DNA from 4 places in the Ancylobacter sp. WKF20 genome. Region 1 is predicted to be linked to each of the others. Evidence: predicted binding sites of a transcription regulator. Region 1 holds the regulator's gene; each other region holds the start of a gene.
What was found. Region 1 encodes LexA, which represses DNA repair genes until DNA is damaged. Its sites were predicted from a motif close to TGTTCNNNNTGTGTTCNG; they were not measured.
Positions count from the first base shown of each region.

Region 2: a site for LexA is predicted at 4,186-4,203, ahead of AncyloWKF20_RS13240 (UvrD-helicase domain-containing protein). Genes of this name have one in related genera too.
Region 3: a site for LexA is predicted at 3,608-3,625, ahead of ssb (single-stranded DNA-binding protein). Genes of this name have one in related genera too.
Region 4: a site for LexA is predicted at 5,260-5,277, ahead of AncyloWKF20_RS16190 (YifB family Mg chelatase-like AAA ATPase). Genes of this name have one in related genera too.

Region 1 is NZ_CP121679.1:1,365,760-1,373,478, reverse strand. It holds gene gltX (glutamate--tRNA ligase) at 1-855, opposite strand, end outside; gene AncyloWKF20_RS06275 (ComEC/Rec2 family competence protein) at 919-3,921, shown strand; gene lexA (transcriptional repressor LexA) at 3,915-4,616, opposite strand; gene atzF (allophanate hydrolase) at 4,829-6,652, shown strand; gene AncyloWKF20_RS06260 (GntR family transcriptional regulator) at 6,689-7,381, opposite strand; gene hpxZ (oxalurate catabolism protein HpxZ) at 7,482-7,719, opposite strand, start outside.
Region 2 is NZ_CP121679.1:2,852,352-2,860,070, reverse strand. It holds gene AncyloWKF20_RS13265 (cysteine hydrolase family protein) at 1-104, shown strand, start outside; gene AncyloWKF20_RS13260 (DUF3309 domain-containing protein) at 217-369, opposite strand; gene AncyloWKF20_RS13255 (aminopeptidase P family protein) at 575-2,401, opposite strand; gene AncyloWKF20_RS13250 (LysE family translocator) at 2,461-3,036, opposite strand; gene AncyloWKF20_RS13245 (ABC transporter substrate-binding protein) at 3,219-4,094, shown strand; gene AncyloWKF20_RS13240 (UvrD-helicase domain-containing protein) at 4,263-6,800, shown strand; gene AncyloWKF20_RS13235 (50S ribosomal protein L11 methyltransferase) at 6,883-7,719, shown strand, end outside.
Region 3 is NZ_CP121679.1:1,186,879-1,194,597, reverse strand. It holds gene gyrA (DNA gyrase subunit A) at 1-1,322, opposite strand, end outside; gene AncyloWKF20_RS05400 (MarC family protein) at 1,980-2,606, shown strand; gene ssb (single-stranded DNA-binding protein) at 2,864-3,427, opposite strand; gene AncyloWKF20_RS05390 (hypothetical protein) at 3,726-3,890, shown strand; gene uvrA (excinuclease ABC subunit UvrA) at 3,959-6,862, shown strand; gene AncyloWKF20_RS05380 (COX15/CtaA family protein) at 6,909-7,719, opposite strand, start outside.
Region 4 is NZ_CP121679.1:3,505,026-3,512,744, forward strand. It holds gene gshB (glutathione synthase) at 1-351, shown strand, start outside; gene AncyloWKF20_RS16175 (DUF1150 domain-containing protein) at 464-748, opposite strand; gene AncyloWKF20_RS16180 (Hsp20 family protein) at 796-1,218, opposite strand; gene AncyloWKF20_RS16185 (GNAT family N-acyltransferase) at 1,391-2,479, opposite strand; gene AncyloWKF20_RS16190 (YifB family Mg chelatase-like AAA ATPase) at 3,655-5,187, opposite strand; gene AncyloWKF20_RS16195 (formate dehydrogenase subunit gamma) at 5,426-5,899, shown strand; gene AncyloWKF20_RS16200 (NADH-quinone oxidoreductase subunit NuoF) at 5,896-7,452, shown strand; gene fdhF (formate dehydrogenase subunit alpha) at 7,464-7,719, shown strand, end outside.

The DNA of each region.
Region 1 (7,719 bases):
CATCTCGTCGGTCGAGAAAATTTCCTGGTCGCCATGGCTCCAGCCGAGCCGCACCAGATAGTTGCGCAACGCGGCCGGCAGATAGCCCATGGCGCGGTAGGCATCGACGCCGAGCGCGCCATGGCGCTTGGAGAGCTTGGCGCCATCCGGCCCGTGGATCAGCGGGATGTGCGCCATCTTGGGCACGGTCCAGCCGAGCGCGAGATAGATCTGCGTCTGCCGCGCCGCATTGGTCAGATGGTCGTCGCCGCGGATGATGTGGGTGACGTTCATGTCGTGATCGTCGACCACGACCGAGAGCATGTAGGTCGGCGTGCCGTCCGAGCGCAGCAGCACGAGGTCGTCGAGATCCTTGTTGGGGATGACGACGCGGCCCTGCACGAGATCCTCAATGACCGTCTCGCCCTCGGTCGGCGCCTTCAGGCGGTACACCGGCTTGCGGTCGGTCGGGTAATCCGAGGCCGGGCGGTCGCGCCAGCGCCCGTCATAGCGCGGCGGGCGGCCTTCCCTACGCGCGCTCTCCCGCATCTCCTCCAGCTCCTGCGCGGTCGCAAAGCACGGATAGGCGCGCCCGGCGGCGATCATCTGCTCCACCGCCTCGCGGTGCCGCTCGGCGCGGGCGAACTGGTAGATCACGTCGCCGGACCAGTCGATGCCGAGCCATTTCAGCCCGTCGATGATGGCGTCGATCGCCTCGGGGGTGGAGCGCTGCCGGTCGGTGTCCTCGATGCGCAGCAGCATCGTGCCGCCCTTCGCCCGGGCATAGAGCCAGTTGAACAGCGCGGTGCGCGCGCCGCCAATGTGCAGGAAACCGGTGGGCGAGGGGGCGAAGCGGGTAACGACGGTCTCGGACATATCTCTTCCGTCTCGCGTCGCCGGTAGCGGGCGACGGCACAGCATGGCGGATGCGGACGGTGCGTGTACCATAGCTCCCCGGCGTGGGAAATGGCGGCGCCGCATGGCTGGCGTTCGCTCCTCAACAGCGCGCCGCCGAGACTGGGGCAGGGCGTGCAGGACGCGGGCGAGCCCCGTCGGGGGCGTCACAGCGATGAAGCCGGATCAAGGGCGCGCGGGCGGGCGCGGGCCATCGCCTTCGGCGTGCCGCGCGGCGCGCGAGGCGGCCTCATTGACCTGCCGGGGATCGCCGGACGGTTTGCCGAGGCGCTGGGCGCGGCGCTCGCGCTGGAGGTGGCCGAGCGGCGCTTCTTCCTGTTCCTGCCGGTGGTGTTCGCGGCCGGCATCGCGCTTTATTTCGGGGCACCGCGCGAGCCCTGGCCCTATGCCGGGCTGATCCCCGCTGTCGGCCTCGCTGCGCTCACCCTGCTGGCGCGCGAGCGGCCACTGGCCTTCCATCTGCTGGCGCTGCTGGCGACCCTCGCCGCCGGCTTCGCTACCGCCAGCCTGCAGGTGCAGCGTATCGCCCATCCGGTTTTGCAACGCGCGGTCGACGGGGTGGAGATTGCCGGTTTCGTCGAGGCGGCGGAGCAGCGGGCGCGCGGCAGCCGCATCACCCTCGCACTCACGCGGTTCGACGGCCGGGGCGAGACCGCGCCTCGCCGCGTGCGGGTGACGCTGACGAGCCGCACGCCGCCCGAGGTCGGCGCCCATGTGGCGCTGCGGGCGAGCCTCGCTCCGCCACCCGGGCCCGCCTATCCCGGCGGTTTCGATTTCGGCCGGCTGGCCTGGCTGGAAGGGATCGGCGCCACCGGATTCGCGCTCGGCAAGGTAGCGGTTGTGCCGGCCACCGCTCCGCCTCCGGCTGGTCTTTCCGTCAGCGCCTGGCTTGCGGCCACGCGGGCGACGATTGCCGACCGCATCCGCGCGGCGCTGCTGCCGCCGGGAGCCTCGGCGCAGACGCAGGGCGATGCGGCGATCGCTGTCGCCCTGGTGACGGGGCTGCGCGACGGGGTGCCGGAGAGCATCGAGGAGAGCATGCGGGTGGCCGGCCTCTCGCATGTCCTGTCCATCTCCGGCCTGCACATGGCGCTGGTGGCGACGGGCATGTTCTTTCTGGTGCGGGCGCTGCTGGCGCTCTCGCCGGCGCTGGCGCTGCGCTACCCGATCAAGAACTGGGCGGCGGTGCCGGCCGCGCTGGCGGCGACCTTTTATCTCGTGCTGTCCGGCGGCGAGGTGGCGACGCAGCGCGCCTATCTGATGACGCTCATCGTGCTCGCCGGCGTCGCTCTCGGCCGGCCCGCGCTGACGCTCCGTACCCTGGCGGTTGCCGCCCTGCTGCTGCTGGCGCTCACACCCTGGGCGGTGCTCGATCCCGGCGCGCAGATGTCCTTTGCCGCAACGCTGGCGCTGGTCGCCGCCTATGCGCATTGGGGACGACAGGTGGCCGAACTGCCGGGCGCGCGGCTGGGCTGTCTGCATCGGCCGGCGGTCTATATCGCCGCGCTGGTGCTGACATCGCTGGCGGCGGGCCTCGCGACCGCGCCCTTCGCCGCCTATCACTTCCAGCGCCTCGCGCCGCTGAGCCTCATCGCCAATCTCGGGGCGATGCCGATTGCCTCCTTCATCATCATGCCGGCGGGGTTGGCGGGGGCGCTGCTCATTCCGTTCGGCTGGGACGCGCCGGCCTGGCATGTGATGGGCTGGGGCATCGGGCGGATGGTCGACATCTCCCGCGCCGTCGCCGCCGTGCCCGGTGCCGATCGCGGCCTGCCGGCGCTGCCGCTGGCGAGTCTCGTACTGTTCGCGCTGGCGCTCACCGCCCTCTGCCTATTGCGCAGCCGGCTGGTGCTTGTGGCGCCCGTGCTGGCGCTGGCCGGGCTTGCGCTGGCGCCGCTGCGCGAGCGGCCGGACATACTGGTCGACCGCGAGGGGCGGACGGTGGCGGTGCGCCAGAGCGACGGGCGGCTGACGCTGATGGGCGACCGTGATCGCGGCCTAGCCGGCCGCTTCGTCGTCGAGCAATGGCTCAGCGCCGAGGGTGAGCGCACGCGCCTCGCGGACCCGACCCTGACGCAGGCGGCGCGCTGCGATCCGCTGGGCTGCACGCTGCAAACGGCGGGCGGCGAGATTATCGCGCTGTCGCGCCACCGCGACTCATTGGAGGAGGACTGCCGGCGCGTGGCGCTGCTGATCACCACCGAGGCGCCGCCCAAGGATTGCGCGGCGCAGGTGCTGCGCATCGACCCACGACGGCAGACCTCGGCGCTGGCGTTGTATCGCGAGGCGGTCGGGCCGGAGCCCGCGGTGCGGGTCGGGCTCACCGGCTTTGCTGATGCCGAAGATGGTATCACTGACGATGAAGATGGGGGCGGGGGCGGCGCGGTCGGCGCTGCTGTCGAGGGCGGCGCGGAGATGACGGCGCCGGCTGCTGCGCCAAGCGCGGCGGGACGGGTGGCGCAGGCTCCTGCGCCAAGCGAGGTGGGGCGGGCTGCGCCTCCTCCCGTACAGAACGCGGCGGCGATGGGTGCAGATGCTTCTCTGGATGCGCGCGCCCAAGCGACTCTTCAGCGAGACGCCCCCATAGGCAACCTGGAGAGCGCTCGCACCGATGGCTCCAGCGCTACGTTGCCTGACGAGCGAACACCTTGGCTCACGGGTGCGCCATCGCCGACGGTGACCGAGAAGACCCCATCCGCCGGCGCGCCGCCAGACGACGCGACATACGGGGTGAAGACACCCGGCGCCGTGTCGCCGATCACAACCGGCGTGGCCGATGCCCGTGAGCCCCAGCCTTCCGAGGTGGTTCTGTCCCCCTCGTCGCGCGCGACGGCTCCTGAACTGCCCACCGCACATCCACCAGAACTGAGACCCAAGGTCGTCTGGCGGGTGGTCGACTCGCGCCCGCCGGATGGCGCCAGGCCGTGGTTGCCGGCAGCACCATCCGTCACGCCGGAAAGACGCAACGGCTCCAGTGTTGCCGATCCGCGGGCCGCGCCCGGAAGCGCGACCATCCCCGCTCAGTAGCGCCGGAACAGCGCGACGAGCCGGCCCTGAATCTGCACCCGGTCGGGTCCGAAAATGCGGGTCTCATAGGCCGGGTTGGCGGCTTCCAGCGCGATGGACGCGCCCTTGCGGCGCAGGCGCTTCAGCGTAGCGTCCTCGTCGTCGATCAGCGCCACCACGATGTCGCCGGTGCTGGCGGTATCGGATTTGCGGATCAGCGCGAGGTCGCCATCGAAGATGCCGGCCTCGATCATCGAATCACCACGCACCTCAAGGGCGAAATGCTCGCCGCCCGAAAGCATTTCCGGCGGCATGTTGATCGTGCTGTCGGGCGACTGGATGGCGGAGATGGGTGAGCCGGCGGCGATGCGGCCGACGATGGGGATCGCTACCGGGCGGCGGGAATCCTCCTCCACCGCGGCGGAGGGCAGCTTCACCCGGCCGAGGCTGCCTTCGATCACATTGGGGGCGAAGGCGCCACGCGCGGGGCGGGCCTGCGCGTCCTCCGGCAGGCGGAGCACTTCGAGCGCGCGGGCCCGGTTGGGCAGGCGGCGGATGAAGCCGCGCTCTTCCAGCGCCGTGATCAGGCGGTGAATGCCCGATTTCGACCGCAGATCGAGCGCCTCCTTCATTTCCTCGAAAGAGGGGGGCACGCCGTCCCGTTTCAGGCGTTCGTCGATGAAGAGCAGCAGCTCGTGCTGTTTGCGGGTGAGCATCGATCCCGATCCGTCTGTAGGGTGCCCGAGGGCCGTTAAGCGAAACAAATCACGAACAAACACTATCCGTTCTTTGTGTGTTCCACAACGGGGAATTCTCACCCTGCCGCAACTCTGGCGCGCGACGGGCAGGTCGGCTATCTGTATGCAATGGCCCAGATATTGCCTAATGCCTATGCATAGTCCTGCGTGCAGCACGAAAGGCGCGAGTCGTGATCGGAACCATAGCTGACATTCTCGCCGCCCACCGCGCGGGGCGGGCCCGGCCGGCGGAAACGGTGGCGCGGGCACGGGCGCTCATCGTGGCGCATGGCGATCCGGCGGTGTTCATGGCGCTGGTCGACGATGCCGGCATCGCGGCCCAGCTCGCGCGGCTCGAGGGCGCCGATCCCGCCCAGATGCCGCTCTACGGCGTGCCCTTCGCGGTGAAGGACAATATCGACGTCGCCGGCCTGCCGACCACCTGCGCCTGCCCAGACTACGCCTATCCCGCCACGCGCGACGCGGCGGCCGTGGCGCGGCTGCGCCGGGCGGGGGCGATTGTTCTCGGCAAGACGAATCTCGATCAGTTCGCCACCGGGCTCAATGGCACGCGCTCGCCCTATGGCACGCCGCGCAACGCCGTGCGCGATGATCTGGTGCCGGGGGGGTCCAGCTCTGGCTCGGCGGTTGCGGTCGCGGCGGGGCTGGTCGCCTTTGCGCTGGGGACGGACACGGCTGGTTCCGGCCGCGTGCCGGCCGGGCTGAACAATATCGTCGGCCTCAAACCCAGTCTCGGCCTTGTCTCGACACGCGGCGTCGTGCCGGCCTGCCGCTCGCTGGACTGCGTGTCGGTCTTCGCGCTCACGGTGGAAGACGCGCTGCTGGCGACCTCCGTCATGGCCGGGGCGGACGAGGATGATCCCTATTCGCGCGTCCTGCCGCTGGGAGGTCTCGCCGGCTTTCCGGCCGGCCCGACGCTCGCCGTGCCGCGCGCGCAGGATCTCGTGACCTTTGGCGACCGCGCCTCGGAGGCGGGGTTCCGGCGCGCCGCCGAGCGCATGGCGCGGCTGGGCGCGCGGCTGGTCGAGATCGACCTCACGCCGTTCTTCGAGACGGCGCGGCTGCTCTATGAGGGGCCTTGGGTGGCGGAGCGCTACGCGGCGGTCGGCGCCTTTCTCGAATCGCGGCCCGCGTCGGTGCATCCGGTGGTCGCCGGCATCATCGAGCAGGGCCGCCATTTCAGCGCCGTCGAGGCGTTTCGCGGCCAGTACCGGCTGGCGGAGCTGAAGGCGCAGGCGCGGGCGGCGCTCGCCGGCATCGACGCGCTGATGGTGCCGACCATGCCGACCGTGTTCACGGTCGCGCAGATGCTGGCCGAGCCGGTGCGCTGCAACAGCCAGCTCGGCGTCTACACGAATTTCGTCAACTTGCTCGACATGTGCGGCCTCGCCGTGCCGGCAGAGATTCGCGCCGATGGCGCCCCGGCGGGCATCACTTTGCTGGCGCCGGCGGGGCAGGACGCGCATCTGGCCGCGCTTGGTGCCGCCTTCCATCGTGATACCGGGCTGACGCTCGGCGCGACCGGGGCCGCTCATCCGCCGGCCTTGGCGGCCGTTCCGGCTCCGGCGCCGGGCTATGTGGCGGTCGCCCTGTTCGGGGCGCATTTGTCCGGCCTGCCGCTCAATGGCGAGCTGGTGGAGTCCGGCGGTTTGTTCATCCGCGAGGCGCGGACCAGCCCGGATTATCGCCTCTTCCTGCTGCCGGAGGGCCGGGTGCGCCGGCCCGGCCTGCTGCGCGGCGCCGCGGGCTCCGGGACGCGCATCGCCTGTGAGGTCTGGGCGCTGCCGGAAGCCGCTTTCGGGCGACTGGTGGCCGGCATTCCCGCGCCCCTTGGCATCGCCACGGTGACGCTCGAGGACGGCACGGCGGTCAAGGGCTTCGCCATGGAGGCGGCCGCTGCACCGGCGGCGCGTGACATCACCAGCTTCGGCGGCTGGCGCGCCTTTCTGGCGGATGAGGCGGCAAAGCGCGGGGCTCTGGCGCCGGCGGGCTAAGAGGTCGAATCAGCCGGTGCCCGTAAGTGCCTGAGATCAAACGGTCTGAGCGTATTGCTCATAGGCGTCGTGGACGATGGTGATGTGCGAGCGCATGGCGGCTGCCGCCGCTTCCCGCTCGCCCCGCAGCACGGCCGTTACCACCCGGTCATGCTCGCGATGGGACAGGGCGAGGCGGCCGAGCGCGTGGAACTGGGCGCGCCGGAAGGGCGAGAGGCGCCGCCGCGTGCCGACGGTGATTTCCACCAGATAGTCGTTATGGCTGCCGGCATAGAGCGCGGCGTGGAACTGCTCATTCGCCTCGCGATAGGCGGGGAAGTCGCCCGCGCGCATCATGTCGCCCATGCTCTGGTGAAGCTGGTCGAGCTGCCGGCGCTCCGCCGGGGTCATGGCCAGCGCCGCGAGGCCGGCGCACAGCGCCTCCAGCTCCGCCATGACGTCGAACATGTCCTGCAGCCGCTCAAGGCTGGGGCGTGCGACCACGGCGCCGCGATGCGGGCGGGCATCGACCAGGCCGGAGGCGGCGAGCTCGCGCAGCGCCTCGCGCACCGGCGTGCGGGACACGCCGAATCGGGCGGCCAGCACCGTTTCGTCCAGCGCCGTGCCGGGGGGCAGGCGGCCGCGGGTGATCTCGTCGGCAAGCTGGAGCCGCAATTCCTCGGCGCGGGTCACCCGCTTGCGGGCCTCGGAGAGGGGGCCGGCGACCGGCGGAATCACGGCGAGAGACATCGTGCTCAACAACCCGAAGGACGAACGCGCCACGCACGAGTAGCGAGGCGAGGCGGCGAGGCTAGCATGATGCGCCCGGTCCGTCGCGCGGCGCGCGGCATCATCCTTCGTCGGGATCGGCGATGACGCTCACATGCGCCGCCACGACCTTCCAGCCCTCGGGCGTGCGCATCCAGGTCTGCATCTGCCGGCCGACACGGCCGGGCATGGTCTCGCGTCGGAACAGAGTGGACGCCACCGCCATGTCGCGGCCATAGGTGGTGATGACGGTCTTATCCAGCGTCCGCTCCAGCCCATGCGGCGAGCGGGCCTTGCGGAAGGCGCGGATCGCCTCGATG
Region 2 (7,719 bases), 1.5 Mb from region 1:
ATGTGCCGGCGGCTTCAGTACAGACGGCGTTGATGGCGGCGCTGGAATTTGCCGGCGCGAACGTGGTGCCGGCCAATGTGGCGGCGGAAGCGCTCACGGGCTGAACGGTTCTGGCCTGAACTGTCCTGAGCTGAACTGTTCTTGGCTGAACCGGCCGGGCAAAAAAAGGCCGCCGCGGGGGGAGCGCGACGGCCTTTAGCTGATGGCACGCGACGGTCAGATGCGGCCGGTCAGCATCATTACGATAAGGATCACCAGAAGAATGGTGACGATACCGCTCGGGCCATAGCCCCAGCTGCGGCTGTAGCCCCAGCTCGGCAGTGCACCGACAAGTATCAGAACAAGAATAATGATCAGGATCGTGGTCATGCCAGCCTCTCCGTCTGCCCCAGCACATTGGTCGCAGGAGTAACGCCGGCATGAGATGATGGTTCCATTGAACCATCCTCGGATGAACATTTGTTGTCAGTTGCACGAGACGCGGGAGACGCGGCACGGGGCGGGGCGCCCGGAACGGGGTCTCCGCGCGGGGGCTCAGCGCAGGGCGCTTAGAGTCGGGCGGTAGGCCCGGCGGTCAGAGCGGGGCGGTGGCGGCGTCCAGCCAGGCGCGGGTCGGGCCATCGACCAGCGGGCCGATCTCGGCGCGGACGCGGGCGTGATAGGCATCGAGCCAGGCCCGCTCCTCGCCGGTGAGCAGCGCGAGGTCGAGCACGCGCCGGTCGAACGGGGCGAGCGTCAGCGTCTCGAAGGCGAACAGCTTGCGCTCGGCGCCTTCCGGCGGGTTCGCCTCGCGGATGATTTCCAGATTTTCCAGCCGCACCCCGAAGGCGCCGGTCTTGTAGTAGCCGGGCTCGTTGGAGAGCACCATGCCCGCCGCCAGCGGCACCGTGCCGACCTTGGAAATGCGCGCCGGCCCTTCATGCACGGAGAGATAGGCGCCGACGCCATGGCCGGTGCCGTGGTCGAAATCGAGGCCGGCGCTCCACAGGAACTGCCGGGCGAAGGGGTCGAGCTGCGCGCCGGAGGTGCCGACCGGAAAGACCGCGCGGGCAATGGCGATATGGCCCTTCAGCACGCGGGTGAAGCGGTCGCGCATCTCCGGGCTCGGCGTGCCCACCGCGACGGTGCGGGTCACGTCGGTGGTGCCGTCCTCATATTGCGCGCCGGAATCGATGAGGAAGAGTTCATCCATGCCGATGCGCCGGTTGGTCGCCTCGGTGACGCGGTAATGCGGCAGCGCGGCGTTGGGGCCGGCGCCGGCAATGGTGGGGAAGCTTACGTCCTTCAGCGCGCCGGTCTCGCGGCGGAAGGTCTCCAGCGCCGCCACCGCGTCGATCTCGGTGAGGTGGCCCTTGGGGGCCTCCTGGTCGAACCAGCACAGGAAGCGGGCCAGCACCGCGCCGTCGCGCTTATGGGCGGCGCGCATGCCGGCGAGTTCGGCCGCGTTCTTCGCCGCCTGCATCAGCGCGACCGGGCTTGCGCCGGAGGAGACGGTGCCGCCCGCCGCCTCGATGCGCGCGGCGAGGAGCGCCGGGGCGGTCGCCTGGTCGAGCCGGATCACCGCGCCGCCGGCGGCGATGAGCTCGACGCCCTTTTCGAGCAGCGCCGGTTCAAGGATCTCCGCCACGCCCGCCAGCGCGTCGCGCACCGTGTTGGAGAGCTTGCGCCCGTCGATGAACAAAGAGGGGCGCCCCTCGCGCGGCACGATCGCCCAGGCGAGCGGCAGCGGGGTGAAGGACACGTCGGCGCCGCGGATGTTGAAGGTCCAGGCCACCGCGTGCGGGTCGGAGAGCACGAGGGCGTCGAGCTTCTGCTCAGCGAGGGCGGCGCGGATGCGGGCGAGCTTGCCCTCGGTCGTCTCGCCGGCGAGGGCCGGATCGCGCAGGGTGACGGCCCCGAGCGGGGCGGCCGGCCGATCGGCCCAGACGGCGTCGACCGGGTTGGAATCGACCGCGACCAGCGTCGCCCCGGCATTCGTCGCGGCGCGGCGCAGCTTGTCCAGACCGTCCACGGTGATCAGCCAGGGGTCGTAGCCGAGATGCGCGCCGGCGGCGAGGTTCTGCTCCAGCCAGCGCTCGGGCGTGGTCTCCGCCAGCGGCACGACGGTGAAGGAGGCGGTGTCGATCTGCTGTGCCGCCTGCAGCGTGTAGCGCCCGTCCACCACCAGCGCCGCCGCCTCGCGCAGCACCAGCGCGACACCGGCAGAGCCGGTGAAGCCGGTCAGCCAGGCGAGGCGCTCGTCGCAGGGCGGGACATATTCGTTCTGGTGCGCATCGGCGCGGGGAATGAGGAAGCCGTCGAGCCCGCGCCGTTCCAGCTCCGCCCGCAAAAGACGCAGGCGCTCCGTGCCGAGGCTCGGCGCGGCGGGGGCGGCGAAGGATTGCAGGCGGGCTTCATACATGATCGGCACTCTTCTGGACGGCACGCTTCTGGCGCTACGTGGCAGGCGAGGGACAGGGGTCAGTGACGGGAGGCGATGCCGCGGCCGGCGTCAAGCAGCGACTTGGCGCCGAAGGCGACGAACAGCACGCCGGTGACGCGGGTGATGATCCGCCCGTGGCGCTGGAACATGCGGCGCACCGGGGCAAGGCCGGCGGCCCAGATGAGGATGATGTCGGCGAGGATGAAGCCGACCAGCGCCGCCGCCAGCAATTGCGGCGCCGCGTCCCAGGTGAGGCCCGAGGCATAGCTCGCGGTCAGCGCGGTGAACATCGACACCGAAACCGGGTAGGCCTTCGGGTTGGTGAGGCCGAACAATATGCCGGTCATCAGCGGCCGGCGCGCGCCCACCGCGCCGTCGCCGCCCTCCCGCGCGCGGATCGCCTTGATGCCGAGATAGCAGAGGTAAAGCCCGCAGCCGATGCCGAGCAGGTCGAACAGGGTCGGCCCGAGCTGGTTAACACCGATGATGGCGGCGAGCGCGAGCGCCGACCAGAACAGGTCACCCACCAGATGGCCGCCGACAAAGCGCGCTCCCGCCGGGCGGCCATGCGCCGCCGCCAGCGAGAACAGCGCGAGGAAAGCAGGGCCGGGCATAAGCACGTATAAGGCGCCCGCGAGCGCGGTCATCAGGTAAAGGCCATAGGACATTGGGCAAGACCTTCGGGGACGACCGCTTGGGGAGGGCCGCTGGACGGATGGCGAGGTTTGCACCAGCATCAGGGGCAACGCGGGCGGCGTCAATCGCCGCGGCAGCAGAGGGGGATGCCGGTCATGGGATGATCCGGCCGGTGACGGTGCCGCGCAGCTCCGGAACGGCCTTGTGGCGCGTGCTGGGGCTGGCGCTCGCTTGGCTGGCGCTGCTCCCGCTGGGCCCGGCCCCAAGCCAGGCGCAGGCGCCGACGACCGCCGCGGCAGAGGTGCAGGCCGAGGCGCAGACCCCGCCGCCACTGCGGGTGGGCGCGACGCTGCTCAACATGCCCTGGGAATTCTACAATGCCGCTGGCGACATCATCGGCTTCGAGGCCGATCTCGTGCGGGCCATTGGCGACCAGCTCGGCCGACCGGTCGAGATCACCAACCTGCGTTTCGGGGAGCTGTTCGGGGCGGTGCAGGAGGGGCGGGTCGATATCGCCATCTCCTCGCTCAGCATCACGCCCGAGCGCCTGAAAGGCTTCGACTTCACCCAGCCCTACTACCGCACCACCCAGGCCGTGGCGGTCATGCGCCGCTCGCCGATCCGCTCCCTGGGCGATCTGAAGGACCGCAGGGTCAGCGTCATCGCGCAGACCACCAGCGATCAGTGGGTGAGCGCGAACCGCGCGCAGTACCGCATCGGCGACGTCCGCCATGTGCGCACGCTGGATGAAGGGCTCGCCGCGCTCAGCCGCCGCGAGGTCGATGCCCATATCGGCGACATGCCGGCGCTGCTCTACCGCCTGCTCGGGCGCAACGATCTCGCCGTGGTGGCGCGGCTCGGCACGGAAGAGAGCTATGGCCTGATGCTCGCCAAGGGCTCACCGCTCACCGAGCCGGTGAACGCCATCGTGTCCCGGCTGAAGATGGACGGCACGCTGGCGCGCATCCACCAGACCTGGTTCGGCAGCCCGCCGGAGCCCGGCTCGCCGGTGACGCAAGTTCTCCCCCGGCCCTAAAGGTGCTGCCCCGGCCCTGAGCGTGCCGTCGCCTGCGGAAAAAGCGGTGCAGAACCGCCAATTCGTCGCCGCCCTCGCCAAACGGGCATGGCGATGCCATTTTGTTCTTTCAATCTGTTCTTCCAAGAATCAAAAACCAATAATCAAACCATGACTGCGAGCGGGCCCTTGGCCGACCCCCGGAACCAGCCGCCGGACGATGATGCGTTCGATATTCCCTTCGACCTGCCGGCGCGTGTGGAGGCTCCCGCGCCGAAGCCGGGCGGCATTGCCGCGCGGGCATCGGCGCTGGCCAATCCCGGCCGGCCGGCGGCCAGCGGCGTCTATCTCGACGGGCTGAACCCCGAGCAGCGCGCCGCCGTGGAGGCGACGGAAGGCCCGGTGCTCGTGCTCGCCGGCGCCGGCACCGGCAAGACCCGCGTGCTCACCACCCGCATCGCCCACATCCTCTCGCTCGGCCGGGCCTGGCCCTCGCAGATCCTCGCCGTGACCTTCACCAACAAGGCCGCGCGCGAGATGAAGGAGCGCATCGGTGCCATGGTCGGCGAGCAGGTGGAGGGCATGCCGTGGCTCGGCACCTTCCACTCCATCGGTGTGCGCATGCTGCGCCGGCATTCGGAACTGGTGGGGCTGCGCTCCGGCTTCACCATTCTCGATACGGATGACCAGATCCGGCTGCTGAAGCAGTTGCTTCAGGCCGAGGCGATCGACGAGAAGCGCTGGCCGGCGCGTTTGCTCGCCAACACCATCGACGGCTGGAAGAATCGCGGCCTCTCGCCCGATCAAGTTTCGGCCGGCGAGGGTGCGGCCTTCGCCAATGGGCGCGGGCAGAAGCTCTATGCCGCCTATCAGGCGCGGCTGAAGGCGTTGAACGCGGTCGATTTCGGCGATCTGCTCTTGGAGAGCATCCGCCTGCTGCGCGAGAATCCGGACGTGCTGGCGGAGTACCACAAGCGCTTCCGCTACATCCTCGTCGACGAGTATCAGGACACCAACGTCGCGCAATATCTCTGGCTGCGCCTGCTGGCGCAGGGCTCGCGCAATGTCTGCTGCGTCGGTGACGACGACCAGTCGATCTATGGCTGGCGCGGCGCCGAGGTGGACAACATCCTGCGCTTCGAGAGCGATTTTCCCGGCGCCACCGTGGTGCGGCTGGAGCGCAATTACCGCTCCGACGGCCATATCCTCGGCGCCGCCGGCCACCTCATCGCCCATAATGAGGGCCGGCTCGGCAAGACGCTGTTCTCGGAAGGCCAGTCCGGCGAGAAGGTGACGGTGACGGGCGCCTGGGACAGCCAGGAAGAAGCCCGCGCCATTGGCGAGGAGATCGAGCAGCTCCAGCGCCAGGGCCATCCGCTCAACCAGGTCGCCATTCTCGTGCGCGCCTCGTTCCAGATGCGAGAGTTCGAAGACCGTTTCGTCACGCTCGGGCTGAACTACCGCGTGATTGGCGGCCCGCGCTTTTATGAGCGGGCGGAAATCCGCGACGCGCTGGCCTATCTGCGCGTCATCGCCTCGCCCTCCGACGACCTCGCCTTCGAGCGCATCGTCAATGTGCCCAAGCGCGGGCTGGGCGACGCGGCGCTGCGGCAGATCCACGACCATGCCCGCGCCGCGCAATTGCCGCTGGTCGAGGCGGCGCGCGAGCTTGTCGGCAGCGAGGAGCTGAAGCCCAAGGTGCGGCTCACTTTGCGCGACCTCGTCGGCGCCTTCGACCGCTGGCGCGAGCAGATGGCCACCCTGCCGCAGCATGAACTCGCCGAGATCGTTCTGGATGAGAGCGGCTACACCGAGATGTGGCAGAAGGACCGCTCGGCGGACGCGGCGGGCCGGCTCGACAACCTCAAGGAACTGGTGCGTTCCATGGAGGCGTTCGAGAACCTCGTCGGCTTCCTTGAGCACATCTCGCTGGTGATGGACGCGGAAGGCGCCGCCGGGCAGGACGCCGTCAACATCATGACGCTGCATTCGGCCAAGGGGCTGGAATTCGACACCGTGTTCCTGCCGGGCTGGGAGGAGGGCGTGTTCCCCAACCAGCGCGCGCTCGACGAGCAGGGCCGCGCGGGGCTGGAGGAGGAACGCCGCCTCGCCTATGTCGGCCTCACCCGTGCCCGCAAGCGCGCCAAGGTGTTCTTCGCCTCGAACCGGCGCATCCATGGGCTCTGGCAGTCCAGCGTGCCCTCGCGCTTCCTCGACGAATTGTCGGAGAAGGATGTGGAGGTGACGGAATCGCGCGGTGGTTCCGGCTGGGGCGGCGGGCAGGGCCAGGGGCGCTATGGCTATGGCCCGAGCCGCTTCGACGAGGCGCAGAGCTTCGGCTCGTCCTACTCGACGCCCGGCTGGCAGCGCGCGCAGAACGCGCAGAACGCAGCGCGCACGGGTGGCGGTAGCTTTGGCGGCGGCAGCTTTGGTGGCGCTTCCGGCGGGTCGTCCGGCGGCTTTACCGGAGGGCGGGATACGGGCGGCGCCGACAACCGCCCCACACGCTTCGCCGCCTCCACCGCGGCGCGCGGCACGCGCATCATCGAGGGCGAGCTGATCGCCAAATCCACCGGCACGCCGGCCCGCTTCGGCCTCGGCGAACGCGTGTTCCACCAGAAGTTCGGCTATGGCGAAGTGGTCGCGGTGGAGGGCAACAAGCTCACCGTCCAGTTCGACAAGGCTGGCGAGAAGAAGGTGGTGGACAGCTTCGTGCAGGCGGCGTGAGCGGCGCAGGGCCGTCCGGCTCTGGCATTCCCCCGCGCCCTCGCTTACAGAGCGCCATCCAGCCCGCGACGCGAGGAGTGCCATGCTCGAAGGATTGCCGCCCAACGGGGCCTCGCATGTGATGCGGCTCGACGCGCCGGAAGAGGCGGCGCGGACAATCGCGGAATTTCTCGGCGAGAGCTTCGATCCGGCGGAGGTGGCGACCAGCGCCTTCGAGATCGAGAATGTCGCGGAAGGCTCGGGCTGGGCGGTCGAGGTCTATTTCGGCGAGGAGCCGGACGAGGCGATGGTGCGCGAGCTGATCGCCATCGTCGCGCCGGATCTGGCGGACAGCGCGGTGTTCTCCACGCTGGAGAAGAAGGACTGGGTGGCCGCCTCGCTGGAAGGGCTGGCGCCGGTCGCCATCGGCCGCTTCCTCGTCCATGGCTCGCATGACCGGCATGTGGTCGGGCCCAACCATATCGGCATCGAGATCGAGGCGGCGCTGGCCTTCGGCACCGGCCATCACGGCACCACCAAGGGGTGCCTCGCCGCCATCGACGCCTTCGGCAAGAAGCGCCGGCCGTTCCGCACGCTCGACGTCGGCACCGGCACGGGCGTGCTCGCCATGGCGGCGGCGCGGCTGTTCCACACACCGGTGCTGGCCAGCGACATCGACCGCGTCGCGGTGGCGACCGCGCGGGCCAATGCGCGCGCCAACCATGCCGGGCCGGAGATCACATTCCTGCACGCGCCGGGGCTCGGCGCGGGCGCCTTCAAGCGCGGCGGGCCCTATGATCTGATCCTCGCCAACATCCTGCTGGCGCCGCTCAAGCTGATTGCCCGTCCGCTGGCGAAGCTGCTGGCGCCCGGCGGGCGGGTGGTGCTGTCGGGGCTGCTGCCGTCCCACGCCAATGCGGCGCTCGCGGCCTATCGCGCG
Region 3 (7,719 bases), 180 kb from region 1:
CGGTGGCGCGGATCGTCGATCAGCGCGATCAGCGGGGCGACGTCGAGCGCCGGCCAGTCGCGCGTCATCAGCGCCTCGCGCGCACTCGCCGGATCGGGCGAGGTGCGGATCGTGTGGATGATCTCGTCGATATTGGCGACGGCGATGGCAAGGCCCACCAACACATGCGCCCGATCGCGCGCCTTGCGCAGAAGGAACTTCGTTCGCCGGCTAACCACATCCTCGCGGAAGGCGACGAAAGCGGTCAGCAGATCGAGCAGGTTCATCAGCGCCGGCTTGCCGCCGTTCAGCGCCACCATGTTGGCGCCGAAGGAGGTCTGCAGCGAGGTCATGCGGTAGAGGTTGTTCAGCACCACCTCGGCCTGGGCGTCGCGCTTGATCTCGAACACGACGCGCATCCCCTCGCGGGAGGATTCGTCGCGGATCTCGGCGATGCCTTCCAGCCGCTTCTCGCGCACCAGCTCGGCGATGCGCTCGATCATCGTCGCCTTGTTCACCTGATACGGGATCTCGGTGACGATGATGGCGTCGCGGTCCTTGCGGATTTCCTCGATCGTGGCGCGCGAGCGCATCACCACCGAGCCGCGCCCGGTCAGATAGGCCTGGCGAATACCGCTGCGGCCGAGGATCAGCGCGCCGGTGGGGAAATCCGGCCCGTGGATATAGTCCAGCAGCTTCTCGACATCGAGCGAGGGATCGTCGATCAGCGCGATACAGGCATCCACCACCTCGCCGAGATTATGCGGGGGGATGTTGGTCGCCATGCCGACGGCGATGCCGCCCGCACCATTGACCAGCAGGTTCGGCAACCGCGCGGGGAGCACGGTCGGCTCCTGCTCGCGCCCGTCATAGTTGGCCTGAAAGTCGACCGTGTCCTTGTCGAGATCGTCCAGCAGCGCCATCGCCGACTTGGCGAGGCGCACCTCGGTGTAGCGTTCGGCCGCCGGCGGATCACCATCCACGGAGCCGAAATTGCCCTGGCCGTCGATCAGCGGCAGACGCAACGAGAAGTCCTGCGCCAGGCGCACCAGCGCGTCATAAATCGCCAGGTTGCCGTGCGGATGGTACTTACCCATCGTGTCGCCGGTGACGCGGGCGGATTTGTTGTAGGGCCGCTCGGGCGTGTAGTTGTTCTCGCGCATCGAGAACAGGATGCGCCGATGCACCGGCTTCAACCCGTCGCGCACATCAGGCAGCGCGCGCGAAACGATGACGCTCATCGCGTAGTCGAGATAGCTACGCGAAAGTTCTTCCGTGATGGAGACGGGCCGGATGTCCGTAGGGCCGCCGCCCTCCGGCTTTGTCGTATCGGAATCGGACAAGGAACCACTTTCCGTAGTTGCCGAACAGGTAGGATTGTCTAGCCGATTCCGGCCGCCAACGCCAGCTTTGCGCGCGTTTCAATCGCGCGAAAAGCGTTTCACTTTCAATGTGTTATGCGGGCGTTTTGAGAAACTGTGGAGATCATGGCCAAACCGGGGCATTTACGCGCGTTTTAGCGCGTCCCGGACCGGAGAAACCGGCAGGCGCGAACGCCGGTCCGCCCGGCGCCGCGGAGACCGCCAGGGCGGCAACCTGCCAGCCCCGAGAGCGACGCCCACGCCGATTTGGTCAAGGCCGCACGCCGATGGTGCCCGCTCGGGGCGCGCGAACCATCGTCGTCGGGGCTGCCGCACCCAATTCCGCTCCCCGTCTCTGAAAACGCCGCCGCCGAGGGGCGCGTCAGCCACTGCCACGGCAGGCTCGCAACACGTACCCGCCAAACGGCCGGCGGATCCTCTGACGCCGCTTCTCGGTAGGCCGATCGTCCCTACCCGCCTTCCCAGCCGCAGGACCTCTTCCGGCCTCCAGCTTTGCGCCGGCGGCAAGGCATGGCGCCGCCCTCGCTCCGCCTGCTGCCGCCGCAGCCGCATCTCCCGCGCCGTTCCCCTTGCACAACGGCCCCATGTCGGCACAGTGGGCGGTACCGGGGGGGCTCCATGCTCGACTACGTCTTCTCTGCCGCCGTCACCATGCTGGTGGTGATCGATCCCATTGGCCTCGCGCCGCTTTTCCTGGCGGTGACGCATGATCTGTCGCCGGCCGAGCGGCGGCTGGTGGCCTGGCGCTCCTCGGCCATCGCGCTGGCCATTCTGGTGTTTTTCGGGCTGGTCGGCGCGCCGCTGCTGCATGCGCTCGGCATTACCCTGCCGGCCTTCCGCATTGCCGGCGGGCTGCTGCTTTTCACCATTTCCTTCGAGATGGTGTTCGGCCGGCGCACCGAGCGCACCATCGATTCCAGCGCCGCCACGGCGCGCGAACAGGCGCTGCGTATGATGGCGGTGTTCCCGCTGGCGATCCCGCTCATGGCGGGGCCCGGCGCCATCACCGCCATGCTGCTGCTGGCCGGCGAGGCGCATGGCGATCCCGCCCGGCTGGCGGCGCTGTTCGTCATCACCCTCCTGGTGATCGCGAGCTGCCTGCTGGTCTATCTCGCCGCCGGTGGGGTGAACCGGCTGCTGGGCGTCACCGGTAACGCCATCCTCTCGCGCCTGCTCGGCGTGGTGCTGACGGCGCTGGCGGTGCAGTTTGTCATCGACGGCATCCGCGCCGCCTTTCCCAGCTGACGCGCGCGGGAGCCCGAGCGGCGGAGCACTTGGCCCTTAGTATCCTCGCCGATAAAGGCGGGTCCCCCACCGGGACGCCTCTGGGCGAAACCGGGGAGAAAGCCTCTAGGCACCACAGGAGCCGGAGGCTTGGCAAAAGCCGCCGCCCTGTCAGTCCTGCACCTGCCGCGCCGCTCCCCGCCTATGCCGTGATCCGCGCAGCTTCTTGAGCCGCGCAGGGTGGCTGTGTCGCGCCGGCCTTAACCTGGCGCCGCACCTCAGAACGGGATGTCGTCGTCGAGATCGCCGCCAAACTTGCCGCCGCCGCTCGCCGGGGCCGGCTTGCGGTCATTGCCGAAGGATCCGCCGCCGACGCTCGCACGCGAACCGCCGCCGCCAAAGGACGCACCACCGGAATAGCCGCCGCCCGAACCGAAATCGCTGCCGCCGGCGCTGTAATCGTCACCGCCGCCCTCGCCGCCGCCACTGCCGCGGCTGTCGAGAATGGTCAGTTCGCCGCGATAGGCGCGCAGCACAACTTCCGTGAAATAGCGCTCGCCGCCATTCTGGTCGGTCGCCTTGCGGGTCTCCAGCTGGCCTTCGATATAAACCTTGGTGCCCTTGCGCAGATACTGCTCGGCGACCTTCAGCAGGTTCTCGTTGAAGATCACCACGCTGTGCCACTCGGTGCGCTCCCTGCGCTCGCCGGAGGCCTTGTCGCGCCAGGTCTCGGAGGTGGCGATGCGCAGGTTGCAGACCCGCCCGCCATTCTGGAAGGTGCGCACTTCCGGGTCGCGGCCGAGATTGCCGATCAGAATAACCTTGTTGACGCTGCCCGCCATGTCGTCCTCCGAGAGTCTATCGGACGCCCGCGGCGGAGCGCGCGCGCCTTGAAGCGGGCATAGTAGCCCATCCCTGCCGCGCCTGCGCCCCCGCCCGCGCGCCTTTCCACATGCCACTGCCCGGTTGCGACTGCCGCAAGACCGGGCACCGCTCCCCGTCCGCCGTACCAGCGTCGCGATTGTTCTTGTTATGTTCCTAGCATTGTGGCTAGTCTGACGCAAGACGACGAGTCGCACATTGCAGCCGGCCGGAGCCGCATTATGTTAAGCCCCGTGATTGCCAGGGAGCTTTCCCATCATGACCGACGTGCGTAATCGCCGGCGCGCCCGCGCCACCGCCATTGCCCTGCAGGCCGAGGACGCCCGTCAGGCGTTGATCCGCCGCGCGCTTCTCGCCGTAACCGGCGGGCTCATCGCCGCCGTGGCGGTCGCGGCCCTCGCCATGCGGGGCATCGGCTTCTGATCCGTGCCGGGACGGGCGGCCGCCCCAGCGAACCTGTTTTGGCACTGCCCGTCGATAAAGAGACCGGAATGAAGGACCGCGTGGATCTTCCGCGCCGCGACGCCCGTTCGATCATCATTCGCGGGGCGCGCGAGCATAATCTCAAGAATGTGGATCTGGAGATCCCGCGCGACAGCCTGGTGGTGTTCACCGGGTTGTCCGGCTCGGGCAAGTCGTCGCTCGCTTTCGACACGATCTACGCCGAAGGCCAGCGCCGCTATGTCGAGAGCCTCTCGGCCTATGCGCGCCAGTTCCTGGAGATGATGCAGAAGCCGGACGTCGACCAGATCGACGGCCTATCGCCGGCCATCTCCATCGAGCAGAAGACCACCTCGAAGAATCCGCGCTCGACCGTCGGCACCGTCACCGAGATCTACGACTATATGCGCCTTCTCTGGGCGCGCGTCGGCGTGCCCTATTCGCCGGCCACTGGCCTGCCGATCGAGAGCCAGACGGTCAGCCAGATGGTCGACCGCGTGCTCGCTCTGCCGGAAAAGACGCGGCTGTTCCTGCTTGCGCCCGTGGTGCGCGGGCGCAAGGGCGAATACCGAAAGGAACTGGCGGACTTCCAGAAGAAGGGCTTCCAGCGCGTCAAGATCGACGGCCAGTTCCACGAGATCGCCGAGGCGCCGGCGCTCGACAAGAAGTTCAAGCACGACATCGACGTGGTGGTGGATCGTCTCGTCGTGCGCGGCGACATCGCCAGCCGCCTCGCCGATTCTTTCGAGACCGCGCTCGGCCTCGCCGACGGCATCGCGGTGATCGAATTCGCCGACGAGAAGGACGAGGGCGGCGAGGCACGCCGCATCATCTTCTCGGAGAAATTCGCCTGCCCGGTCTCCGGTTTCACCATTCCCGAGATCGAGCCGCGGCTATTCTCCTTCAACAACCCCTTCGGCGCCTGTCCGGTCTGCGATGGCCTCGGCCATGAGAGCAAGATCGACCCCGAACTCATCGTGCCGGACCGCACGCGCAGCCTCAAGCAAGGCGCCATCGCGCCCTGGGCGAAGTCCTCGTCGCCCTATTACGGCCAGACGCTCGACGCGCTCGCCCGCCATTACGGCTTCAAGCTGACCACCAAATGGGCCGACCTGCCGGAGAAGGCGCAGCAGGTCATCCTGCACGGCTCCGGGTCCGAGTTGATCCGCTTTGTCTATGACGATGGCATGCGGGCCTATGAGACCGCGAAGACCTTCGAAGGCATCGTCACCAATCTCGAGCGCCGCTGGCGCGAGACCGAGAGCGACTGGGCGCGCGAGGAAATCGGCAAATATTTCTCCGCCGTGCCCTGCGCCGCCTGTAATGGCTTCCGGTTGAAGCCCGAGGCGCTGGCGGTGAAGATCGCCGGCAGCCACATCGGCAACGCCGCGCAGCTTTCCGTGCGCGCGGCGCTGGAGTGGTTCGGCACCCTGCCCGGCCAGCTTTCCGACAAGCAGAACGAGATCGCCGTCCGCATTCTCAAGGAGATTCGCGAGCGCCTCGCCTTCCTGCTCGATGTGGGACTGGATTATCTCACTTTGGCGCGCGCTTCCGGCACGCTGTCCGGCGGCGAGAGCCAGCGCATCCGCCTCGCCTCGCAAATCGGCTCGGGGCTCACCGGTGTGCTCTATGTGCTGGACGAGCCCTCCATCGGCCTGCACCAGCGCGACAATGAACGCCTGCTCGGCACGCTGCGCCGGCTGCGCGACCTCGGCAACACGGTGATCGTGGTCGAGCATGACGAGGACGCCATCCTTGCCGCCGATTACGTCGTGGATGTCGGGCCGGGCGCCGGCGTGCACGGCGGACGCATTGTCGCGCAGGGCACGCCACAGGAAATCCTCGCCAACCCGAACTCACTGACGGGCAAATATCTCACCGGCGCGCTCACCGTGCCGGTGCCCAAGCGCCGCAAGCCGGACCGCAAGCGGCTGCTTCGCGTGGTCAATGCCCGCGCCAACAACCTGAAGAACGTCACGGCGGAGATCCCGCTCGGCCTGTTCACCGCCGTCACCGGCGTGTCGGGCGGCGGCAAGTCGACGCTGCTGGTCGACACGCTCTACAAGGCGGTTGCGCGCCGGCTCAATGGCGCCTCCGAGCCGCCGCTGGCGCATGACGGGCTGGAAGGGCTGGAGCATCTCGACAAGGTCATCGACATCGACCAGTCGCCGATCGGCCGCACGCCGCGTTCGAATCCCGCGACCTATACCGGCGCCTTCACGCCGATCCGCGAATGGTTCGCCGGCCTGCCGGAGGCGAAGGCGCGCGGCTACGGCCCCGGCCGCTTCTCCTTCAACGTGAAGGGCGGGCGCTGCGAGGCCTGCCAGGGCGATGGCGTCATCAAGATCGAGATGCACTTTTTGCCGGACGTTTACGTCACCTGCGACGTCTGCAAGGGCAAGCGCTATAACCGTGAAACGCTCGAAGTCACGTTCAAGAACAAGTCGATAGCTGACGTTCTTGACATGACGGTCGAGGAAGGTGCCGAGTTTTTCAAGGCGGTGCCTGCGGTGCGCGAGAAGCTGGAGACGCTTTCGCGAGTCGGCCTCGACTATATCAAGGTCGGCCAACAGGCGAACACGCTGTCCGGCGGCGAGGCGCAGCGCGTCAAGCTCTCCAAGGAGCTGTCGCGCCGGGCCACGGGGCGCACGCTCTATATCCTCGACGAGCCGACCACTGGCCTGCACTTCCACGATGTCGCCAAGCTCTTGGAAGTGCTGCACGAGCTGGTCGAGCAGGGCAATACGGTGGTGGTGATCGAGCACAATCTCGAGGTTATCAAGACCGCCGACTGGGTGCTCGACCTCGGCCCTGAGGGGGGCGATGGCGGCGGCGAGATCGTCGCGGCCGGCCCGCCCGAGGTGATCGCCAAGACCGAACGCAGCCACACCGGCCGCTTCCTCGCCGAAGTGCTGGCCCGCCGCCCGCTCAAGTCCCGTAGCGCGGCGGAGTAGGCGCCGGGCCGGGCGAGCGGAAGCCCGCGCGCCCTTTGCCCCCGCCCTAACGGGTGGCCTCCCGTGCCGGCGCCTCACGCAGGCGCACCAGATGCACCGTCGCGGCGATCAGCACGATGGTCGCACCGAACTGGTGGGTGAGCGCAATGTCGATCGGCACCTGGTGGATCAGGGTGAGGATGCCGAGCATCGCCTGGCAGGCGACCAGCCCGAAGATCAGCAGCGCCCGCTGGCGTGCCGCCCCGCCCGCCCGGCGCGCGGCGAGGTAATGGCCGAGCGCGAGCGCCAGCAGCACATAGGCGAAAAGCCGGTGGTTGAACTGCACGGTCAGCACGTTCTCGAACAGGTTCCGCCACGCCGGCTGCTGCACGAAGAGGTTGGCCATGGGCGGCACGAGGTGCCCGTCCATCAGCGGCCATGTCGTGTAGGTGAGGCCCGCATCGAGCCCCGCGACGAGGCCGCCGAGGAAGATCTGCAGCACCACCACGGCGAGCAGGATATGCGCGTTGGTGCGCAGCCAGGCCGGCACCGCCTGCGGCGCACGGGCGGGTTTCAGCGACACGGCGACCGCCACGGTGGCGGCGAGGATGATGCAGGCCAGCGTCAGGTGGGTGGCAAGCCGGTACTGGCTCACATCCACCCGGTTCACCAGCCCCGAGGCGACCATCCACCAGCCCACGGCCCCCTGCAGACCGCCGAGCACGAACAGCCCGGTGAGCTTCCAGCCAAGCGGCCGGTCGATCAGCCCGCGCCAGAGGAAGAACAGGAAGGGCAGCAGGAAGACGAAGCCGATGATGCGGCCGAGCAGCCGGTGGCCCCATTCCCACCAGAAAATGTATTTGAACTCGTCGAGGCTC
Region 4 (7,719 bases), 2.1 Mb from region 1:
CAGCAGTTTCTTCCGGCGGTTAGCGCCGGCGACAAGCGCATCATCCTGATCGACGGCGTGTTCGCCGGGGCGGTGAACCGGGTGCCGAGCGCGGGCGACCTGCGCTCCAATATGGTGCGCGGCGGCGCGGCGAAGGAGACGGACCTTACCCCCCGCGAGCGCGAGATCTGCGAGCGGCTCGGCCCCTCGCTGCGGGAAAAAGGCTTGCTGCTCACGGGGATAGACGTGATCGGCGGCTATCTCACCGAGATCAACGTGACCGCCCCGACCGGGCTGCGCGCCATTGAGCGGCTGGGTGGCGGCAACCTCGCGGCCAAGGTGTGGGACGCGATCGAGGCCCGGCGCGGCTGACAAACAAAACGGCCGGCCGCGGGGTTTTTCCCCTCGGCCGGCCGTGGATTGTCAGTGCAGTCGGGTGGACGATCAGGCCGATGAGGCCGATCCGTCCAGCTCAACTGACCGATCAGTGCAGGCTCAGCGTTACCAGCTCGTTCTGCTGCGCGGAGGCGATCGCCGCCTCGCGGCTGTCGGTCAGCATGATCGGCGTGCCGTCGGCGGCATTCAGCGTGTAGAGCTGCAGCCCCGGCGCGAGGCGCGCCTGCGGAAACATCTCCGCCGCCTGTTCCGAACGGATGGGTTTCACATAGGCGATATGCCCGTCGCCGAGATTGGCGAAGGCTTCGGGGGACAGCGCCCCGGCCATGGCCTCGCCAACCGAGGCCGCATCAATCTGGAAGTCATTGGTCATGGTCCGCGACTCCTTTCGTAGCTGTCGAGACCGGATTTCGGGCACCCTCACTCGTCGGTCGCTATGGTGATACGTCGGACGACGCGTTCCGGTTCCGGTCGGACGAGATCGACCGACAGGAGACCGTTCTTCAGCTCGGCGCCGAGAACCCGCATGCCATCGGCCAGCACGAAGGTGCGCTGGAACTGGCGGGCGGCGATGCCGCGATGAAGATAGACACGCTCGGTCTCGTCGACCTGGCGGCCGCGGATCACGAGTTCCTTCTCCTCGACGGTGACGTCGAGCTGCTCGCGGGTGAAACCGGCGACGGCCAGCGTGATGCGCAGGCGGTCCGGCTCCCCGGTGAGGCAGACCCGCTCCACATTATAGGGCGGATAGCCGTCCGAGCCTTTCATGACGCGGTCGAGCGCCCGCTCGACCTCATCAAAGCCGAGCAGGAAGGGGCTCGACAGCGAGGGAATACGCGACATGCTCCCAAAGTCCTTGTCTGAAGCGACTTTGCGTGATGGGACCCGGTGACGGCGTCCCGTTGCGCTCAGATATGGGAGAGGGCGGCGTGGCGCGCAAGATCATTGGCGCCGGGCCTGCGCGAAAAGGCCGCGCGCGATGCATCGCCGGCGGGATCGCCGATCCGTCCGCCGTTCAGGCGGCGTGGCGCTCGCCATTGACGCCGAAATGATCGAGATAGCGCGGGCTGATGCGCTCGACCGGCAGCACGATCAGCACATCCGTCGTGCCGAACTGGTGATCGACCACGGCGCCGCGGCCGATCTGCGCGCCGAGCCGCAGATAGCCCTTGATGAGCGGCGGCAGTTCGTTCAGCGCCGCCTTGGCGTCGAGCCCCTCGACCGGCACGAGGTCCATGCGCGCGGCGTGGCGGGGCAGGGCGTCGGCCGACCATTCCGGATCGACCGGGGCGAAATGATGCAGGAAGGCGAGCGGGCGGGCGAGCGCCGCCGGATTAGTGCCTTCCAGGCTGGCGCAGCCGAACATCACATCAATGCCGTGCTGGCGGACATAGGCCCAGATGCCGTGCCAGAGCAGCTCCACTGTGCGCTTGGTGCGGTAGGGGCGCAGCACGCAGGAGCGGCCGAGCTCCAGGAAGCGCCGGCCGGGATGGCGGGCGAGCAGCGGGGCGATGTCGAACTCGCCCGCCGTGTAGAAGCCGCCATGGCGCTGGGCGATCTCCTGCCGCAGCAGCCGGTAGGTGCCGACCACGCGCGGCACGGCGCGGCCGCGCACCATGCGGCAATTGTCATGGTCGAGCACCAGAAGGTGGTCGCAAATGGCGTCGAACGCGTCGACATCGCGCCGGGCGAGGCGGGCGGCGGCGGCGGGGATCGCCGACATCTCCTCATAGAACACCTCGTAGCGCAGGCGCTGGGCGCGGCGCACATCGGCCGCCGTCACCGCGAGGCGCACTTCCAGCGCGCCGATGCGCCCGAGCACCACCGGCCCGCCGGGCGAGCGGCTCTCGCGGTGGCGCAGGCCCGAATAGGAACGCAGCGCCGGCATGAAGCGGGAGGGGTCGAGCGCCGCCGGCACGAGGCGCAGCGGGGCGGGGGTCGACGGGGTGGAGGTTGAAGCGGCACGAGCGGGGCGCAGCGGCCGCAGCAGCGCCGGGGCGAGCACGGAGGGGCGGAGGAAAGCGGGCTTCAGCAGCGCCCGCAGGACCGAGGCGGCGGTGGCAGGCGCCGTTTCGACAGTCGCGTCGGCCAGCATCTCGGTCATCACAATCCCCCGGCTCCGGTCGATTATATCGATCCCCCGAGAAGAATCACATCTCTAGGACGCGCATGTGACAGGCGGCGGGCGTGGCGGGTCGGCCTGGCACCGTCCGCCCCGGGCCATTCCCGCCAGATGTCCGCCGCCTCCCCCTCCGCAGGCGTCATCCCGGCCGGAGCGAAGCGGAGAGCCGGGATCGTCGGGGGGCTTTCGCGGCGCGCGATCCCGGCTCGGCCTTCGGCCGTCCGGGATGACGTTTGAGTTTCAGTACGCCGTCATCCCCGGGCTTGACCCGGGGATCCACGTCTTTGGCGGCGTGCGGCGGCGGGGAGTCGTGGATGGCCGGGTCAAGCCCGGCCATGACGTCGTTAGGGTTGGGCGCCGCGTGGCTTGTCCGGGAAACGGTTTGGCCGCGCCCTTCTGCCGCGCCCGGCACGACGCAGGCCGTCGAGCTACCCCCTCCGCAGGCAGTCATCCCGGCCGCAGCGAAGCGGAGAGCCGGGATCGTTGGGGCATAGGTGGGGCACGATTCTGGCTCGGCGCGCGATCCCGTACCTGCGAGCGATCCCGGCTCGGCCGTTGGCCGTCCGGGATGACGTTGACCTTCAGCACGCCGTCATCCCCGGGCTTGACCCGGGGATCCACGTCTTTGGCGGCGTGCGGCGGGGAGTCGTGGATGGCCGGGTCAAGCCCGGCCATGACGTCGTTAGGGTGGGCGCCGCGTGGCTTGTCCGGGAAACGGTTTGGCCGCGCCCTTCTGCCGCGACCGGCACGATGCTGGCCGGCCATGTGCCTCTGCCGCGCCCGGCAGGACGCAGGCCGTCGAGCTACCCGTCCGCAGGTCGTCATCCCGGCCGGAGCGAAGCGGAGAGCCGGGATCGTTCGGGGGCTTCGGCGGGACACGATCCCGGCTCGGCGCGCGATCCCGTACCTGCGAGCGATCCCGGCTCGGCCGTTGGCCGTCCGGGATGACGCCTTTGCCCCTCACGCGTCCCTCCACATTCGCGCCCGTCATCCCCGGGCTTAACCCGGGGATCCACGTCTTTTCGATGCGTGCGGCGGCCGGGAGTCGTGGATGGCCGGGTCAAGCCCGGCCATGACGTCGTTAAGGTGTGTCGCGACCTCCGCTTTCTCGAAGCGTGGGTGCCACAACCCCGTCGGTTCGCCAGCCCCCCGCCCCCTCACGCCGCCGCGGCGGCGCGGTCGGCGGCGGAGCGGTAGGCGAGGGCTTCGGCGATCTGGGTGCGCCCGACGCTCTCGGCGCCGGCGAGGTCGGCCAGCGTGCGGGCGACGCGCAGCACGCGGTGATAGCCGCGCGCCGAGAGCCGCATCAGCCGGGCGGCGTCCGCCAGCAAAGCCGCGCCCGCCTCGTCCGGGGCGGCGATCTCCTCGAGGATCGGCCCGCTCGCCTCGGCATTGGTCGACAGGTCCGGGCGGCCGAGCGCGCGGAAGCGGGCGCGCTGGGCCTGCCGCGCCGCGCTCACGCGGGCGGCGACCGCCGCGCTCGGCTCGGAAGGGCCCGGCCGCACCAGATCAATCGCCGCCACGGCGGGCACGTCGAGATGCAGGTCGATGCGGTCGAGGAAGGGGCCGGAGAGCCGGTCCTGATACTCGCTGGCGCAGCGCGGCCCGCGCCGGCAGGTATGGCCGGGCTCGCCCGCGCGCCCGCAGCGGCAGGGATTCATCGCGGCGATGAGCTGGAAGCGGGCGGGATAGGCGATGCGGTGATTGGCGCGGGCGATCACCGCCTCGCCGGTCTCCAGCGGCTGGCGCAGCGAATCCAGCACGACGGGGGCGAATTCCGGCAGCTCGTCGAGGAACAGCACGCCATTATGGGCAAGCGAGACCTCGCCCGGCCGCGCCCGCATGCCGCCGCCCACCATGGCGGCCATGCTGGCGGAATGATGCGGGGCGCGGAACGGGCGGCGATTGGTGAGCGCGCCGCCCTGCAGGGCGCCGGCCACCGAGGCGATCATCGAGACCTCCAGCAGCTCGGCCGGGCCGAGCGGGGGCAGGATGGAGGGCAGGCGCTGCGCCAGCATCGACTTGCCGGCGCCCGGCGGGCCGCAGAGCAGGAGATTGTGCCGGCCGGCGGCGGCGATCTCGAGCGCCCGCTTGGCGGTTTCCTGCCCCTTCACCTCGGCGAGGTCCGGCAGCGCGGCGTTGCCGCCCTCAAGCCGGGGCTCGGGCCGGCCGAGCAGCTGGCGGCCGCTGAAATGATTGACCAGCTGCATGAGCGAGGCCGGCGCCAGCACCGGCATGTCCGGGCTCGCCCAGGCGGCTTCCGCCCCGCAGGCTTCCGGGCAGATGAGGCCGTGGCCGCGCGCATTGGCGCCGATGGCGGCGGGCAGCACGCCGGCGACCGGGGCGATGCGGCCATCGAGCGCGAGCTCGCCGACCACGGTAAAGCCGTCCAGCGCGTCGGTGCCGATGGCGCCGATGGCGGCCATGAGGCCGAGCGCGATGGGCAGGTCGTAATGGCTGCCTTCCTTCGGCAAGTCGGCTGGGGCGAGGTTCACCGTGATGCGCCGGGCGGGCAGGGCGAGGCCCGAGGCGATGAGCGCGGCGCGCACCCGCTCCTTGGCTTCGGTCACTGCCTTGTCGGCCAGACCGACCAGATTAAAGGCCGGCAGGCCGGGGCTCACCTGAACTTGAACATCGACCGGGCGCGCCTCGACGCCTTCGAAAGCCACCGTCGCCACGCGCTGGACCATGCCGCGCCCCCGTCGCCCTTGCGCCGTTTTGAGGCGCCCCAAGGGAAATCTAGCGGTTTTACCCTACCGGTCAAGAACATTTAGGGAACACGTTATGGCGCCCATGAGGCGGGTGCGGCGTGTGATCGTGCCTTAGTGATAGAAAAATTCTATCAAGGCACGGAACACCCGAATTGATTTCGTTTCAACGACATAGGAATGTCTGTTTGGAAAATTCTAAAAGAAGGCCCGGGAGAAGATGCCGCATTACGAACCCTGGAGCGAGGAGCGCGCCCGCACGGTGATCGAGGAGTTCTCGCACCTCGAAGGTCCCCTCATGCCCATGCTTCATGCGGTGCAGGAGACGTTTGGCCATGTGCCGGACGCCATCGTGCCCATGCTCGCCGAGAAGCTCAACGTCTCGCGCGCCGAAGTGCACGGCGTCGTGACGTTCTACCATGATTTCCGCCATGAGCCGGCCGGTCGCCACGTGCTGAAGATCTGCCGCGCCGAGGCGTGCCAGGCCGCCGGCGGCGACGCGCTCACCGCCCATGCCGAGCACAAGCTCGGCTGCAAGCTCGGCGAGACCACGGCCGATGGCCGCGTCACCGTCGAGCCCATCTATTGCCTCGGCCTGTGCGCCACGGCTCCCTCGGCCATGCTGGACGGCAAGATCGTCGCGCGGCTGAACGAGCGCCGGCTCGATGCCCTGATCCTGGAGGCGCAGTCGTGACCCTTCGCATCTACGTTCCCAAGGACGCCTGCGCCATCGCCTGCGGCGCCGACGAGGTGGTCGAGGCCATCCAGGCCGCGGCGCTCGCCCGCCGCCAGCCGGTCGAGATAATCCGCAATGGCTCGCGCGGCATGCTGTGGCTGGAGCCGCTGGTCGAGGTGGTGACCCCGGAAGGCCGCATCGGCTACGGCCCGGTCGGCGCCGAGGATGTCGAGAGCCTGTTCGCCGCCGGCTTCCAGGAAGGCGGCGCGCATGCGCTGCGCATCGGCAAGCCGGAAGAGCACCCCTTCATGGCCAAGCAGACGCGCCTCACCTTCGCGCGCTGCGGCATCATCGACCCGGCCTCCTACAGCGATTACCGCGCCCATGGCGGCTATAAGGGCCTCGAGCGCGCTCTGGCCCTCGGCCCGGTGGAGATCATCGAGGAAGTCAAGAAGTCGGGCCTGCGCGGGCGCGGCGGCGCGGGCTTTCCGACCGCCATCAAGTGGAAGACCGTGGCGGACGCCAAGGCCGACCGCAAGTACATCGTCTGCAACGCCGACGAGGGCGATTCCGGCACCTTCGCCGACCGCATGATCATGGAAGGCGACCCCTTCGAGCTGATCGAGGGCATGACAATCGCCGGCATCGCGGTGGGCGCCACCAAGGGCTATGTCTACACCCGCTCGGAATATCCCCACGCCATCTGGGCGATGGAGAAGGCGATCGCCGCCGCCCGCGCCCATGGCATGCTCGGCGTGAACATCGCCGGCTCGCAGTACAGCTTCGACATGGAAGTGCGCATGGGCGCCGGCGCCTATGTGTGCGGCGAGGAGACGGCGCTGCTCGACAGCCTGGAAGGCAAGCGCGGCACGGTGCGCGCCAAGCCCCCGCTGCCGGCGCATAAGGGCCTGTTCCAGAAGCCGACCGTCATCAACAACGTGCTCTCGCTGACCGCCGTGCCGCATATCCTGGCCGATGGCGGCGAGTTCTACGCCAATTTCGGCATGGGCCGCTCGCGCGGCACGATGCCGATCCAGATCGCCGGCAACATCAAGTATGGCGGCCTGTTCGAGACCGCCTTCGGCATTCCGCTCGGCGAGCTGATCAACGACATCGGCGGCGGCACCGCGACCGGCAAGCCGGTCAAGGCGGCGCAGGTCGGTGGCCCGCTCGGCGCCTATGTGCCGACCTGGCAGTTCGACCTGCCCTTCGATTACGAGGCCTTCGCCGCGAAGGACGCGCTGATCGGCCATGGCGGCATCGTCGTGTTCGACGAGGATGCCGACATGAAGAAGATGGCGCGCTTCGCCATGGAGTTCTGCTCCGTGGAGAGCTGCGGCAAGTGCACCCCCTGCCGCATCGGCTCGACGCGCGGCGTCGAACTGATGGACCGCATCATTGCCGGCGAGCGCGTCGAGGCCAACCTCGCGACGCTCACCGATCTCTGCCAGACCATGAAGCTTGGATCGCTTTGCGCCCTTGGCGGGTTTACCCCGTATCCGGTGCTGAGCGCGATGACCCATTTCCCCGAGGAATTTGGCGCCCCGCGCCGCCTCGAAGCCGCTGAATGAGGACGCTGCACATGTCACTCGTCCATGAGATCGACTACGGTACGCCCGCCCCCAAGACCGACAAGATGGTCACGCTGACCATTGACGGGATGGAAGTGACGGTGCCGGAAGGCACCTCCATCATGCGCGCGGCGATGGAAATGGGGACGCAGATCCCCAAGCTCTGCGCCACCGACTCGCTGGAGGCCTTCGGCTCCTGCCGCCTCTGCCTGATCGAGATCGAGGGCCGCAACGGCACCCCGGCCTCCTGCACCACGCCGGTGGCGC